DNA from 2 places in the Brassicibacter thermophilus genome. Region 2 is predicted to be linked to the other one. Evidence: a T-box and tRNA genes for the amino acid it is inferred to sense, from the RefSeq annotation. Region 2 holds a T-box; the other holds one or more tRNA genes.

Region 1 (6,675 bases), 370 kb from region 2:
GGGGGACCACCCCCCAAGGCTAAATACTACCTGGTGACCGATAGCGAAGTAGTACCGTGAGGGAAAGGTGAAAAGAACCCCGGGAGGGGAGTGAAATAGAACCTGAAACCCTATGTTTACAAGCAGTGGAAGTACTTTTTACGTACGACCGCGTACTTTTTGTAGAACGGGCCAGCGAGTTACGATATGCAGCAAGGTTAAGTTGCTATGCAATGGAGCCGTAGGGAAACCGAGTCTTAATAGGGCGTTTTAGTTGCATGTCGTAGACCCGAAACCGGGTGACCTACCCATGGGCAGAGTGAAGCGGAAGTAAAATTTCGTGGAGGCTCGAACCGTTTAGCGTTTAAAAGCTATCGGATGACCTGTGGGTAGCGGTGAAATTCCAATCGAACCCGGATATAGCTGGTTCTCCTCGAAATAGCTTTAGGGCTAGCCTCAAGTAATAGTGACGTGGAGGTAGAGCACTGAATGGTCTAGGGGCGTTCATACGCTACCAAAACCTATCAAACTCCGAATGCCACAGTCATGTTTCTTGGGAGTCAGACTACGTGAGATAAGTTTCGTAGTCAAAAGGGAAACAGCCCAGATCACCAGCTAAGGTCCCTAAGTACAGGTTAAGTGGAAAAGGATGTAAGACTACACAGACAACCAGGATGTTGGCTTAGAAGCAGCCATTCATTTAAAGAGTGCGTAATAGCTCACTGGTCGAGTGGTCTTGCGCCGAAAATTTCCGGGGCTCAAACCTGTCACCGAAGCTGTGGGATACGTATGTATCGGTAGAGGAGCATTCTGTATGGACTGAAGCTATACCGTAAGGAATGGTGGACTATACAGAAGAGAGAATGCTGGCATGAGTAGCGAAAGGTAGGTGAGAATCCTACCCATCGAAAGCCTAAGGTTTCCTGAGGAAGGCTCGTCCTCTCAGGGTTAGTCGGGACCTAAGCCGAGGCCGAATGGCGTAGGCGATGGACAACAGGTTGAGATTCCTGTACTACCTGTAAGCGTTTGAGAAATGGGGTGACACAGGAGGATAGGTTATGCACACCGTTGGTTGAGTGTGTCTAAGCCAGTAGGGAGCTTCTATAGGCAAATCCGTAGAAGTAATCCTAAGAGGTGATGGGGAGCGAAAAATAAGTAGCGAACTAACTGATTCCACACTGTCGAGAAAAGCCTCTATCGAGCGAGCAGGTACCCGTACCGCAAACCGACACAGGTAGGCGAGGAGAGAATCCTAAGATGAGCGGAAGAACCCTTGTTAAGGAACTCGGCAAAATGACCCCGTAACTTCGGGATAAGGGGTGCTAAAAGAGGTTAATACACTAGCTGTATGAAGCCTTATTTAGCCGCAGTGAAGAGGCCCAAGCGACTGTTTACCAAAAACATAGGTCTCTGCTAAGTCGAAAGACGATGTATAGGGGCTGACACCTGCCCGGTGCTGGAAGGTTAAGGGGAACGCTTAGCGAAAGCGAAGGTGTGAACTTAAGCCCCAGTAAACGGCGGCCGTAACTATAACGGTCCTAAGGTAGCGAAATTCCTTGTCGGGTAAGTTCCGACCCGCACGAAAGGTGTAACGATTTGGGCACTGTCTCAACAAGGGATCCGGTGAAATTGTAGTACTCGTGAAGATGCGAGTTACCCGCGACAGGACGGAAAGACCCCGTGGAGCTTTACTGCAGGCTGACATTGGATTTTGGTATCGTATGTACAGGATAGGTGGGAGACTTAGAAGCCGGGGCGCCAGCTTCGGTGGAGTCGACCTTGGGATACCACTCTTATGATGCCGAAATTCTAACCAGAGGCCGTGAAACCGGTCTTGGGACACTGTCAGTTGGGCAGTTTGACTGGGGCGGTCGCCTCCTAAAGAGTAACGGAGGCGCTCAAAGGTTCCCTCAGCACGGTCGGAAATCGTGCGTAGAGTGTAAAGGCAGAAGGGAGCTTGACTGCGAGAGATACATCTCGAGCAGGAACGAAAGTTGGACTTAGTGATCCGGTGGCACCGAGTGGAAGGGCCATCGCTCAACGGATAAAAGCTACCCCGGGGATAACAGGCTTATCTCCCCCAAGAGTCCACATCGACGGGGAGGTTTGGCACCTCGATGTCGGCTCGTCTCATCCTGGGGCTGGAGTAGGTCCCAAGGGTTGGGCTGTTCGCCCATTAAAGAGGCACGCGAGCTGGGTTCAGAACGTCGTGAGACAGTTCGGTCCCTATCCGTCGTGGGCGTAGGAAATTTGAGAGGAGCTGTCCCTAGTACGAGAGGACCGGGATGGACAGACCACTGGTGTATCAGTTGTTCCGCCAGGAGCATGGCTGAGTAGCTAAGTCTGGAAAGGATAAGCGCTGAAGGCATCTAAGCGCGAAGCCACCCTCAAGATAAGATTTCCCATCTTTTTAAAGAGTAAGACCCCAGGTAGACTACCTGGTTGATAGGTCACAGGTGTAAGGATAGTGATATCTTTAGCTTAGTGATACTAATAGGTCGAGGACTTGACCAGGAAAATTCACTGTGCAGTTTTGAAGGCGCAAGCCTTAAAAATATCCGGTGACGATAGCGAGAGGGTCACACCTGTTCCCATACCGAACACAGAAGTTAAGCCTCTCAGCGCTGATGGTACTTGGACGGAGACGTCCTGGGAGAGTAGGTCGTTGCCGGATGACATTCCTGGGTAGCTCAATGGTGGAGCAACCGGCTGTTAACCGGTAGGTTGTGGGTTCGAGTCCCACCCCAGGAGCCAATAAAGTGCCGGGGTGGCGGAACTGGCAGACGCACAGGACTTAAAATCCTGCGATCCCTAAAAGATCGTACCGGTTCGATTCCGGTCCCCGGCACCAATAAAATAAGTATTATATTAATTAAATGTACATCGCGGGGTGGAGCAGTCTGGTAGCTCGTCGGGCTCATAACCCGGAGGTCGCTGGTTCAAATCCAGTCCCCGCAACCATATAAAACATGGCCCTATGGTCAAGCGGTTAAGACATCGCCCTTTCACGGCGGTAACCCGGGTTCGATTCCCGGTAGGGTCACCATATGGGCGCATAGCTCAGCTGGGAGAGCACCTGCCTTACAAGCAGGGGGTCATAGGTTCGAGCCCTGTTGCGCCCACCATAAAAAAAGAATATGATGCGGCCTGGTAGTTCAGATGGTTAGAATGCCAGCCTGTCACGCTGGAGGTCGAGAGTTCGAGTCTCTTCCAGGTCGCCATGCTGGTGTAGCTCAATTGGTAGAGCAACTGACTTGTAATCAGTAGGTTGGGGGTTCAAGTCCTCTCACCAGCTCCATTTTATTTAAGGAGGGGTTCCCGAGTTGGCCAAAGGGGACGGACTGTAAATCCGTTGGCACAGCCTTCACTGGTTCGAATCCAGTCCCCTCCACCATTTGTATATAACATGCGGAAGTGGCTCAGTGGTAGAGCATCGCCTTGCCAAGGCGAGGGTCGCGAGTTCGAATCTCGTCTTCCGCTCCATATTTGCGGGTGTAGCTCAGTGGTAGAGCCCCAGCCTTCCAAGCTGGTTGCGAGGGTTCGATTCCCTTCACCCGCTCCATTATAGTTTTGATAGTCTATAGATTTTTGTCTATAGATTTTATTTAACTTTATTATTTTACATCATGGTGGGTATAGCTCAGTTGGTTAGAGCGCCAGATTGTGGCTCTGGAGGCCAAGGGTTCGAATCCCTTTATCCACCCCAATTATTTTTTAATAGTAAATGATATATGGCGGCATGGCCAAGTGGTAAGGCAGAGGACTGCAAATCCTTTATCCTCAGTTCGAATCTGGGTGCCGCCTCCATTTTAAGTGCCTATAGCTCAACTGGATAGAGTGTCTGACTACGAATCAGAAGGTTGGGGGTTCAAGTCCCTCTAGGCACACCAACTTTAATACATATAAAAATGCAAGGTTGATGATTAATTCCGACCTTGCATTTTTATATGTATTTTATATGTATGATACATATCTTTTATTATGTACAATTAATTATTACTATTTTTTTCTTCAACTTTATAGCCATAACATTCTAGTACGGGAACTACAAACATAAATCCAATACCTTGATTTTTCATATTGTCAAGTTTATTATTAATGCGTGTTATTACTTTTTTCAATTTTTGTTCATCTCTTATTACACTTATGATGGTTTTATTATATGGTCTATTTCCTTCTATGAGTCTTCTAATACTTGCAAATATAGGTACATTCTCGTTATGTTCTAATAAAACTTTTCCCATACCTATGCTGTCAAAAGTAGTTGCACCTACTCCAACTTCGTAAAAAATCTCATGAATGTCATTTAACTTGCTTAGATCATTTAATATTAGGAACAAGGCATACATTAGACGTCCTCCTTTTTTCATTATTGATATTTATATTATATCACTTGTAAGCATTAAAAAACTAGATATTTTTAAATTGGAAGTTGATATATTCATTGAATTAATTTAAAATTAAAACAGCTATAAAAATTTATTTTCTAAAGCAATATGATTAAAATGTAGAGATTTTATGTAAGCTATATTTATCTTGTCTTGTAGCAAAATTAATTATACAATATGAATACTAGTATCAATGATGATATCATAAATATGGGAGTGAGAGTATGAATTATAATGAAGCTTTGGAATATATTCATGGGACAAAAAAATTTGGATCAAAATTAGGTTTAGAGAATATTAAAATGTTGTTAAAACTACTTGGTGACCCTCATAAAGGATTAAAAGTAATTCATATTGCTGGAACAAATGGTAAAGGCTCTACTGCATCTTTTATTGAAAATATTTTAAAAGAAGAAGGATATAAAGTAGGACTCTATACTTCTCCTTATCTTGAAAGATTTAATGAAAGGATAAAAATAAATAATGAAGATATACCTGACCATAGATTAGCTGATGTAACTGCAAAAGTTAAAAATAAGGTCGAAGAAATGGTAAATCAAGGGTATAATCACCCTACGGAATTTGAAATAGTAACGGCTATTGCTTTTCAATATTATAAAGAAGAAGCAATAGATTATTTGGTTTTGGAAGTTGGGTTAGGAGGTAGATATGACTCTACAAATGTAATAGAAAAGCCGTTAGCATCAGTAATAACTACAATATCTATGGATCATACTGATATTTTGGGGGATACAATAGAGAAAATTGCCTGGGAAAAAGCGGGTATAATAAAACATGATTGTTTAGTTATTAGTTATCCACAAGAAAAAGGTGCAGAACAAGTAATTAATGAAGTTGCTAAATCTAAAAATGCTAAGTTAATTTATGTTCCAACAAAAAACATAATAATTAAAGAGATTTCTGAATATGGTAGTATTTTTAGTTTTAAATATCAAAACTGTTATTTTGATAATCTAAAAATAAATATTATCGGTGAACATCAAATATTTAATGCTGCTACTGCAGTAACAACCTTATTAGAATTGAGAAAAAACGATACTATAAAGTTAAAAGATAATAGCATAAGAAATGGTTTACTTAAGGCAAGGTGGCATGGGAGATTAGAGCTCTTAAAAAGGGATCCCATTTTTTTAATTGATGGTGCTCACAATCTTCAAGGTATAATGGTATTAAAAAAGACCATTAATAATATTTTTAAAAACAGAAAAATAGTATTAGGAATTGGAATATTAAAAGATAAAGATGTAGATAATATGGTATCACAGCTTGTTCCATTAGCTGATAAAGTAATAGTAACTGAACCTAATATTTATAGGGCTATGAAAGCTGAAGAATTAGCTGAAAAGGTGGCAAAATATAATTCAAATTATTATATCGAAAAAGATATTGTTAAAGCAGTAAACAAAGCATATGAAGTAGCAGATAAGAATGATGTTATATTATTCAGTGGTTCATTGTATTTAATTGGAGACGTAAGAAAAATAGTTAATAAAAAATAGTTATTATTTTTTCCTTATTGAATAAACTATATATATGTTAATAGTTACAGAGAAAGATGAATGTGTGAAAAAGTTATATAATAGTTCTATTTGTAATTTACTAAAAACGTTTATTCGATAAGGAGGATAGCTGTGAATGTATGTAAAATTAATCCATTTAAAAACTTAAGTAATGAAGAACTATTAAAAAGAATGTATTGTGAAATAAATAGACTACATAATGTATTTGATAGATTGAATGATGAGGAATATAAAAAACAGTCAGTAATATTGAATAGTATAATTATTGAAATTAAAAGAAGAAAGCTGAAAATTGATGAAAAATTTTTCTATGAAAAAAATTTAACTGATAGGTGCTAGTTAGTAAACTAGCACCTATTTTTAAATGTTTAATCACATTCATAAAATAGTAATCATAAACTATAGTAAGTTTTTTTATGGAGGTGATTATACGTGGCTATTAACCCAAGTGATTTTAATATATCATCAAATCCGAATCCGATAAAAGCAGTAGTTGGAAATGCAGCAAGTTTTGATGTTAATTTTTCTAATACTAATCTAACAGATACAGCTTATAATTTAACTACAACCATTACTATTCCAGATGGAACGTCCTTTGTTTCTGCATCCATCGACCCAGATTTGGTTGTAATTAATCCAGACAATACAATAACAATTAATTGGTTAAATATAAAAGATTTAGCACCAAATGAAACCTATAGCTTTAGTGTAACACTTATGGCTGATGATACATTTAGAGAAACTGGACTACCTGTTTCATTTGATGT
Region 2 (6,675 bases):
AATCTTCTTTTTTCATTTTCATTTCATCCATTCTAGCTTCAAGGACATCTAATCTTTCTTCTCTTTGGCTCCCTCCTATTATTTCACCAACTCCAGGAACTAATAAATCCATAGCTGCAACAGTCTTATTATCGTCATTAAGCCTCATATAAAAAGCTTTAATATCTTTTGGATAATCTGTAATAAAAACTGGCTTGTTAAATACTTTTTCTGTAATATATCTCTCATGCTCTGTTTGGAGATCCATTCCCCATTCTACAGGATACTCAAAATTTTGTCCAGATTTTTTAAGAATATCAATTGCTTCAGTATAAGTTATATGTTCAAAATCAGAATTTACAACATTTTCTAATCTATCGAACAATCCTTTATCGATAAATCTATTAAAGAATTCCATCTCTTCAGGTGCATTATCCATTACATATTGAATAATGTATTTCATCATATCCTCTGCTAAACACATATTATCATTTAAATCTGCAAAAGCAATTTCAGGTTCAATCATCCAAAACTCTGCAGCATGTCTAGCTGTATTTGAGTTTTCTGCTCTAAAAGTAGGTCCGAAAGTATAAACATTTCTAAATGCTAAAGCATATGCTTCAGCTTCTAACTGCCCACTTACAGTTAAATTTGCTTCTTTACCGAAAAAATCTTTAGAAAAATCTATTTTCCCATGTTCATCCTTAGGTAGACTATTTAAGTCCAATGTAGATACTCTAAACATTTCTCCTGCACCTTCAGCGTCACTAGCAGTAATAATTGGTGTATGAACATAAACAAAATTTCTATCATTAAAGAACTTGTGTATAGCATAAGCAGCTAACGAACGTACCCTAAACACTGCAGAAAAAGTATTACTTCTTGGTCTTAAGTGAGCAATAGTTCTTAAAAATTCAAAAGTATGCCTCTTTTTCTGTAAAGGATAATCTTTAGTTGTAGTTCCTACAATAATAATATTATCTGCCTTGATTTCAAAAGGCTGTTTTGCATTTGGTGTAGCAACTAACTGACCTTCCACAGAAATAGCAGTGCTAACTTTCAATTTACAAATATCTTCAAAATTGCTTAAACTATCATCAAAAACTATTTGTATGTTTTTAAAAAAACTTCCATCGTTAACTTCTATAAATCCAAAATTTTTAGAAGCTCTTACAGTCCTAACCCATCCTTCAATTTTTAGTTTTTTACCAATATACTTTTCACTTTCTCTATAAATTTGTCTTACCAATTCAGTGCACAATCTTATAACCTCCTTACATTAATCATTTTTAATATAAAAAAAGCCCAACTCCTTTAAAGGGACGAAGGACTCGCGGTACCACCCTATTTGCCATTATTCAATGGCCACCTCAAATAATATGTTTTAAAAAACATATTATTTGCCTGTAACGGGGCAAATCCGTCTAAGCCTACTATCCATAAACATAGATTTCGGTTAGAAGCTTGGGGACGTTCTTCAATATAAGATTTATATCGGACTCACACCATCACCGACTCGCTATAATAAATACCTTATATTTACTCTTCCCGTCATCGCTGTTTTCTTTTTTATTATAGATATTATAATAATATAAGAAAACTTTGTCAAATAAGAAAATCACATAAATAGTTTGTGATTTTAATTTTAATCTATAATAATTATTTAATTTCTTTAGATGATATTTTCTTTAATTAGACCAATTAGCAATATTACAACTCCAATAAAAATAGATATATCTGCAATATTAAAAATAGGACATTTTTTGAATTTAAAATATATATAATCTATTACATATCCATAAACATATCTATCTATAAGATTTCCAATAGCACCCGAAATTACTAAAGCAAACCCTATTTTTATATTAATAGTAACTATATCATAAATAATAAAAAAATAATAATATGTTATTACTGCTAATATTAAAGTAACTAAAGCTTTTAAAAACTTAGGTTTATTTTTTAAAAGTCCAAATGCAGCTCCTCTATTCTTAATAAGAGTAATATTAATATAATAATTTGTTTCTATTACTTTTCCATTTGACATGTTATGCAAAACTTTCTTTTTAATTAATTGGTCTAAAACTACTATTGATAATATTAATAAAATAAAGTTAATAATTTAGTCACACTCCTTATCTAGCTATCTCTCTATCTATAATAAAACACAATACATCAGCTGCTGCAAATATAACATTCTGGCAACCTTTTTCTTCAGTTCTATATAAAGGTTTTAATTCGCTACATTTAATGCTCCCCATTTTTTCTTCGTATAATCGAAAAAATTCTCGTATTAAACCTTCAAACTGTTCTTTTTTATATAAATCATTATGACCAAATATTTTGCTAAGCACCATAACTCCACCAGTTAAAGCTCCACAAACGCTCTCAATTTTCATACCACCACCAAATCCAGCTGATAATTTCAAGCATTCTCTACTTAACCCTAAATCATATATTTCATTAGCTCCATAAAGAATTTTTTCAGCACAGTTTAAACCTTCTTCATTACCATATCCATCTTCTATCATTTTTTTTAGCATGTTAGCTTCCTCCCTATTTTTCTCCTTTGTGTAATGAGCTTAATCTATCCTTAATTACTTTTTCATAACCATTTTCAGTAGGTTTATAATAATCTTTATTAATAAATTCATCAGGTAAATATTGTTGGGCTACAAAAGAGCCTTCATAGTCATGAGGATATTTATAACCTTTTCCATAACCAAATTTTTTAGCACCATAGTAATTAGAATCTTTTAAATGATTAGGAACCTTTCCAGTTTCTAAATTTTTAATATCTGAAAGTGCCCGATTTATTCCTACATAACTAGCATTACTCTTAGGTGCACATGCAACATAAACAGCTGCTTGAGCTAACGGTATCCTTCCCTCTGGCATTCCAACAATGTTAACTGCTTGAAACGCAGATACAGCAATATTTAATGCATTAGGATCAGCATTACCAACATCTTCTGAAGCACATATGATTATCCTTCTTGCAATGAATTTAGGATCTTCCCCTGCATAAATCATCTTAGCAAGCCAATACAGCGTTGCATTAGGATCTGAGCCTCTCATGGACTTAATAAAAGCAGATATAGTGTCATAATGCTCATCTCCGCCTTTTTCATATTTCAAGGCTCTTTGTTGAACACAATCTTGTGCTATTTCTAATGTAATATTAATAATTCCTTCTTCATTTGGAGAAGTGGTAAGCACTCCTAGTTCTAACCCATTTAAAGCAATCCTTGCATCACCATTTGATACACTTATTAAGTGTTCAAGTGCATCAGCATCAATTTTAACACGAAGATTTCCTAAACCTTTTTCCTTATCACTCAATGCTCTTTCTAATATACTCTTTAAATGATTTCTGTTAAGAGGTTCTAGTTTAAATATCATAGATCTAGATATTAAAGCTTTATTAACTTCAAAGTAAGGATTTTCAGTAGTAGCACCAATCAAAATAATAGTTCCATTTTCAACGTAAGGCAACAAAGCATCTTGCTGAGATTTATTAAATCTATGAATTTCATCAATGAACAATATTGTCCTCTTATTTGAAAATGCAATATTATCTTTAGCAGTTGAAATAACTTCTCTAATTTCCTTTATACCAGATGTAACAGCATTTAACTGTTCAAAATTCATTTTAGTGGTATTAGCAATAATTTTTGCCAATGTAGTTTTTCCTGTTCCAGGAGGACCATAAAATATTATTGAACTGAGTTTGTCTGCTTGTATAGCCCTATAAAGAAGTTTTCCTTTTCCTATTATATGTTCTTGACCGACAAAATCTTCCAAAGTTGTTGGACGCATCCTTTCTGCTAAAGGAGCAGACTTTTTCTCGTTAATTTCCCTGCTTAAATCAAATAAATCCAATTAATCACCTCTTATCCAAAACATAAAACGAAATCGCATAATAATTATACAATTTCTCCAATTATTAATGTGATAATATATCATCGATAATTTTAACTGCATATTCTACATCACTTTTGCTAATATATCTATGAGTAACAAACCTTATTATCTCATCTGTTATGCTTGAAGCTAAAATGCCTCTTTCTTTCATTTTCAATACAAATTCATTAGCACTATAACCAGTATTTTTAATGTTTACCATAAGTATATTAGTTTGCACAGAATTTTTATCAATTTCTATGCCTTTAATTGATCCTAATCCTTCAGATAGTTTCCTCAAGTTGTCGTGATCTTCCCAAAGTCTTTCTACCATTCTATCTAACGCTACTAAGCCAGCTGCAGCTAAAACTCCAGCTTGTCTCATTCCACCACCCAACATTTTCCTGTATCTTGTGGCTTTATTTATAAACTCTTTAGTTCCTGCCAAAATAGAACCAACTGGTGCACAGAGTCCTTTTGATAAGCAAAACATTACGCTATCAGTATATTTTGTTATATCTTTCGGATTACATTTTAAATAAGTTGAAGCATTAAATAACCTTGCCCCATCCAAATGTACAGGCAGATTATATTCTTTCGCTAAAGAATAAATTTCTTTCATTTTTGGCAAAGGTGTTACAACACCACCTGCCATATTATGGGTATTTTCTATGCATATAAGTCCTGTTTGAGCATGGTGGATATTATTATCATTAACTATAGCATTTTTTAAATCTTCAATCTCCATTATACCATTTTTACCCTTTACAGTTTTAGCTTGAAGCCCTGAAAGAAATGCTAACCCTCCTGCTTCAAACCTATATATATGTGACCATTCTTCTAAAACAATTTCCTGACCTCTTTGAGTATGTGCCATTAATGCTAGTTGATTCCCCATAGTTCCTGAAGGTACAAAAAGAGCAGCTTCTTTACCTACTTTTTCAGCAGCAATTTCCTCTAATTTATTTATTGTTGGGTCTTCTTTATAAACATCATCTCCTACTTCTGCCTCATACATAGCCTTGCGCATTTCATCTGTTGGTTTAGTTATAGTATCACTTCTAAAATCAATTATCTTCATTTTCATCCCCCGTAACATTTTTTATTTTATTATAACATTTTTATAATTAGAGTAAAGTTTCATCTCTAAATTGCAATATCAAATACATAGATATCTTCTAAATCTTTATCTTAATAAAAACTGTAAGTTTCTATAAAGTAGCTTTCATCATAATCTTTATCCCACCATAGTATGGTATGAACATTTTTATGCATTCTCCAAAAGCTCCTTTACATAGTTGGGAATGGCAAAAGCCCCCTTATGCAGTTCAGTATTATAATATTTCGTTTTTAATCTCAGCGAGTTCCAGTTTTGTTCCTTTAGATCAGTGACAGGATGAAGTTCTTTAGAAGCAAATCCAAACAACCAATGCCCAGAAGGATAAGTTGGAATATGAGCCTGATAAACTAAAGCCAGAGGAAAAATAGATTTAATCTTTTTATGAGCATTTTGCATTGCCAGAGCATCATTAGAATAATAAGGGCTTTCGTGCTGATTAACTAAAATCCCTTTTTTCCTCAATGCCTTATAGCAGTTCCCATAAAATTCTTTTGTAAACAGATCTTCTCCAGGGCCAAAGGGATCGGTAGAATCAACTATGATTAGGTCATATTCCTCTTTTTTGGTGCTGACATACTTTAATCCATCCTCAAAATATAAATTTACTCTTCTGTCATCCAATTTCGAAGCAGTTTGGGGAATATATTTTCTGCACATATCCACTACCAGCTTGTCTATTTCAACCATATCGATTTTCTCTATCGATTCATATCTGGTAAGCTCCCTTACAGTTCCTCCATCTCCTGCTCCAATTACCAGTACATCTTTAATTTCAGGATTTACTGCCATCGGTACATGGGTTATCATCTCATGATAGATAAATTCATCCTTTTCTGTAAGCATCAAATATCCATCTAAAATTAATATTTTCCCAAAGTCATATGATTCCAGTATATCTATTCTCTGAAATTGACTTTGTCCGCTAAATAACTGCTTTTTTAGTTTAATTGAGAATTTTGCATTCTCTGTATGTTTTTCTGTAAACCACAGTTCCATATCATCCCTCCATTACTTTTATATTTTCAACACTCATATCCTCAGTAACCATAAGCAGGCTTCCTTTTTCCTTACTATAATATAATATATTATCTCTCCAGTTATTCGTTCTCCAGGCACTAAAACAGGAATACCTGAAGGATATGCCATTACAAATCCTCTCTTTCATCTTTGTAACATGGTATAATAAAATGAACTATCCTTACTCTCCTATGTTTTACTAAAACTTCATATATGGGTATTTCTCTCTGATTCAATTCTAATTACCTCTGTATATATTCTTACCGCTAAAAATTTCAATCATTTCTTTGCGGAGCCTATCTACTATCTCCAACCTTTTCTTAGAAGAAAGATCATATACATCTTTATTGAAAAGGTAATTCTGCAGATCAATTTCCTTTATAAGCATTTTTGTATGAAAAGTATTGGACTGATATACATTTATATCAACTGCATCATATTCTTTTAAAGTCTTATCATCTATATAATCCTGAATGGATTTTATATCATGATCTATAAAATATTTTTTTCCATGAATATCCCTTGTAAATCCTCTAACCCGATAATCAATAGTAATAATATCCGAGTCAAAACTGTCTATTAGGAAATTCAAAGAATTAAGAGGAGAAATTCTGCCGCATGTTGATACATCAATATCTACACGAAAGGTAGAAATT

What was found. A T-box is a leader RNA that pairs with one kind of tRNA and senses whether it is charged. The one in region 2 lies ahead of asnS (asparagine--tRNA ligase), so its partner is inferred to be a tRNA-Asn.
Region 1: it encodes a tRNA-Asn, which carries the amino acid that the T-box ahead of asnS (asparagine--tRNA ligase) is inferred to sense. The anticodon was not compared.

The regions. Positions count from the first base shown of each region.
Region 1 covers NZ_AP042446.1:1,232,712-1,239,386, forward strand. Annotated here, with positions in the region: rRNA gene ACZ41D_RS05770 (23S ribosomal RNA) at 1-2,493, shown strand, start outside; rRNA gene rrf (5S ribosomal RNA) at 2,537-2,653, shown strand; tRNA gene ACZ41D_RS05780 (tRNA-Asn) at 2,659-2,733, shown strand; tRNA gene ACZ41D_RS05785 (tRNA-Leu) at 2,741-2,830, shown strand; tRNA gene ACZ41D_RS05790 (tRNA-Met) at 2,864-2,940, shown strand; tRNA gene ACZ41D_RS05795 (tRNA-Glu) at 2,951-3,025, shown strand; tRNA gene ACZ41D_RS05800 (tRNA-Val) at 3,029-3,104, shown strand; tRNA gene ACZ41D_RS05805 (tRNA-Asp) at 3,124-3,200, shown strand; tRNA gene ACZ41D_RS05810 (tRNA-Thr) at 3,202-3,277, shown strand; tRNA gene ACZ41D_RS05815 (tRNA-Tyr) at 3,288-3,373, shown strand; tRNA gene ACZ41D_RS05820 (tRNA-Gly) at 3,388-3,462, shown strand; tRNA gene ACZ41D_RS05825 (tRNA-Gly) at 3,468-3,541, shown strand; tRNA gene ACZ41D_RS05830 (tRNA-His) at 3,609-3,685, shown strand; tRNA gene ACZ41D_RS05835 (tRNA-Cys) at 3,713-3,786, shown strand; tRNA gene ACZ41D_RS05840 (tRNA-Arg) at 3,793-3,869, shown strand; gene ACZ41D_RS05845 (hypothetical protein) at 3,969-4,328, opposite strand; gene ACZ41D_RS05850 (bifunctional folylpolyglutamate synthase/dihydrofolate synthase) at 4,592-5,887, shown strand; gene ACZ41D_RS05855 (hypothetical protein) at 6,020-6,247, shown strand; gene ACZ41D_RS05860 (isopeptide-forming domain-containing fimbrial protein) at 6,341-6,675, shown strand, end outside.
Region 2 covers NZ_AP042446.1:1,607,153-1,613,827, reverse strand. Annotated here, with positions in the region: gene asnS (asparagine--tRNA ligase) at 1-1,240, opposite strand, end outside; T-box leader at 1,295-1,543, opposite strand; gene lspA (signal peptidase II) at 1,652-2,089, opposite strand; gene ACZ41D_RS07575 (C-GCAxxG-C-C family (seleno)protein) at 2,115-2,522, opposite strand; gene ACZ41D_RS07570 (AAA family ATPase) at 2,536-3,861, opposite strand; gene ltaE (low-specificity L-threonine aldolase) at 3,926-4,963, opposite strand; gene speE (polyamine aminopropyltransferase) at 5,150-5,998, opposite strand; gene ACZ41D_RS07555 (hypothetical protein) at 6,032-6,148, opposite strand; gene speD (adenosylmethionine decarboxylase) at 6,258-6,675, opposite strand, start outside.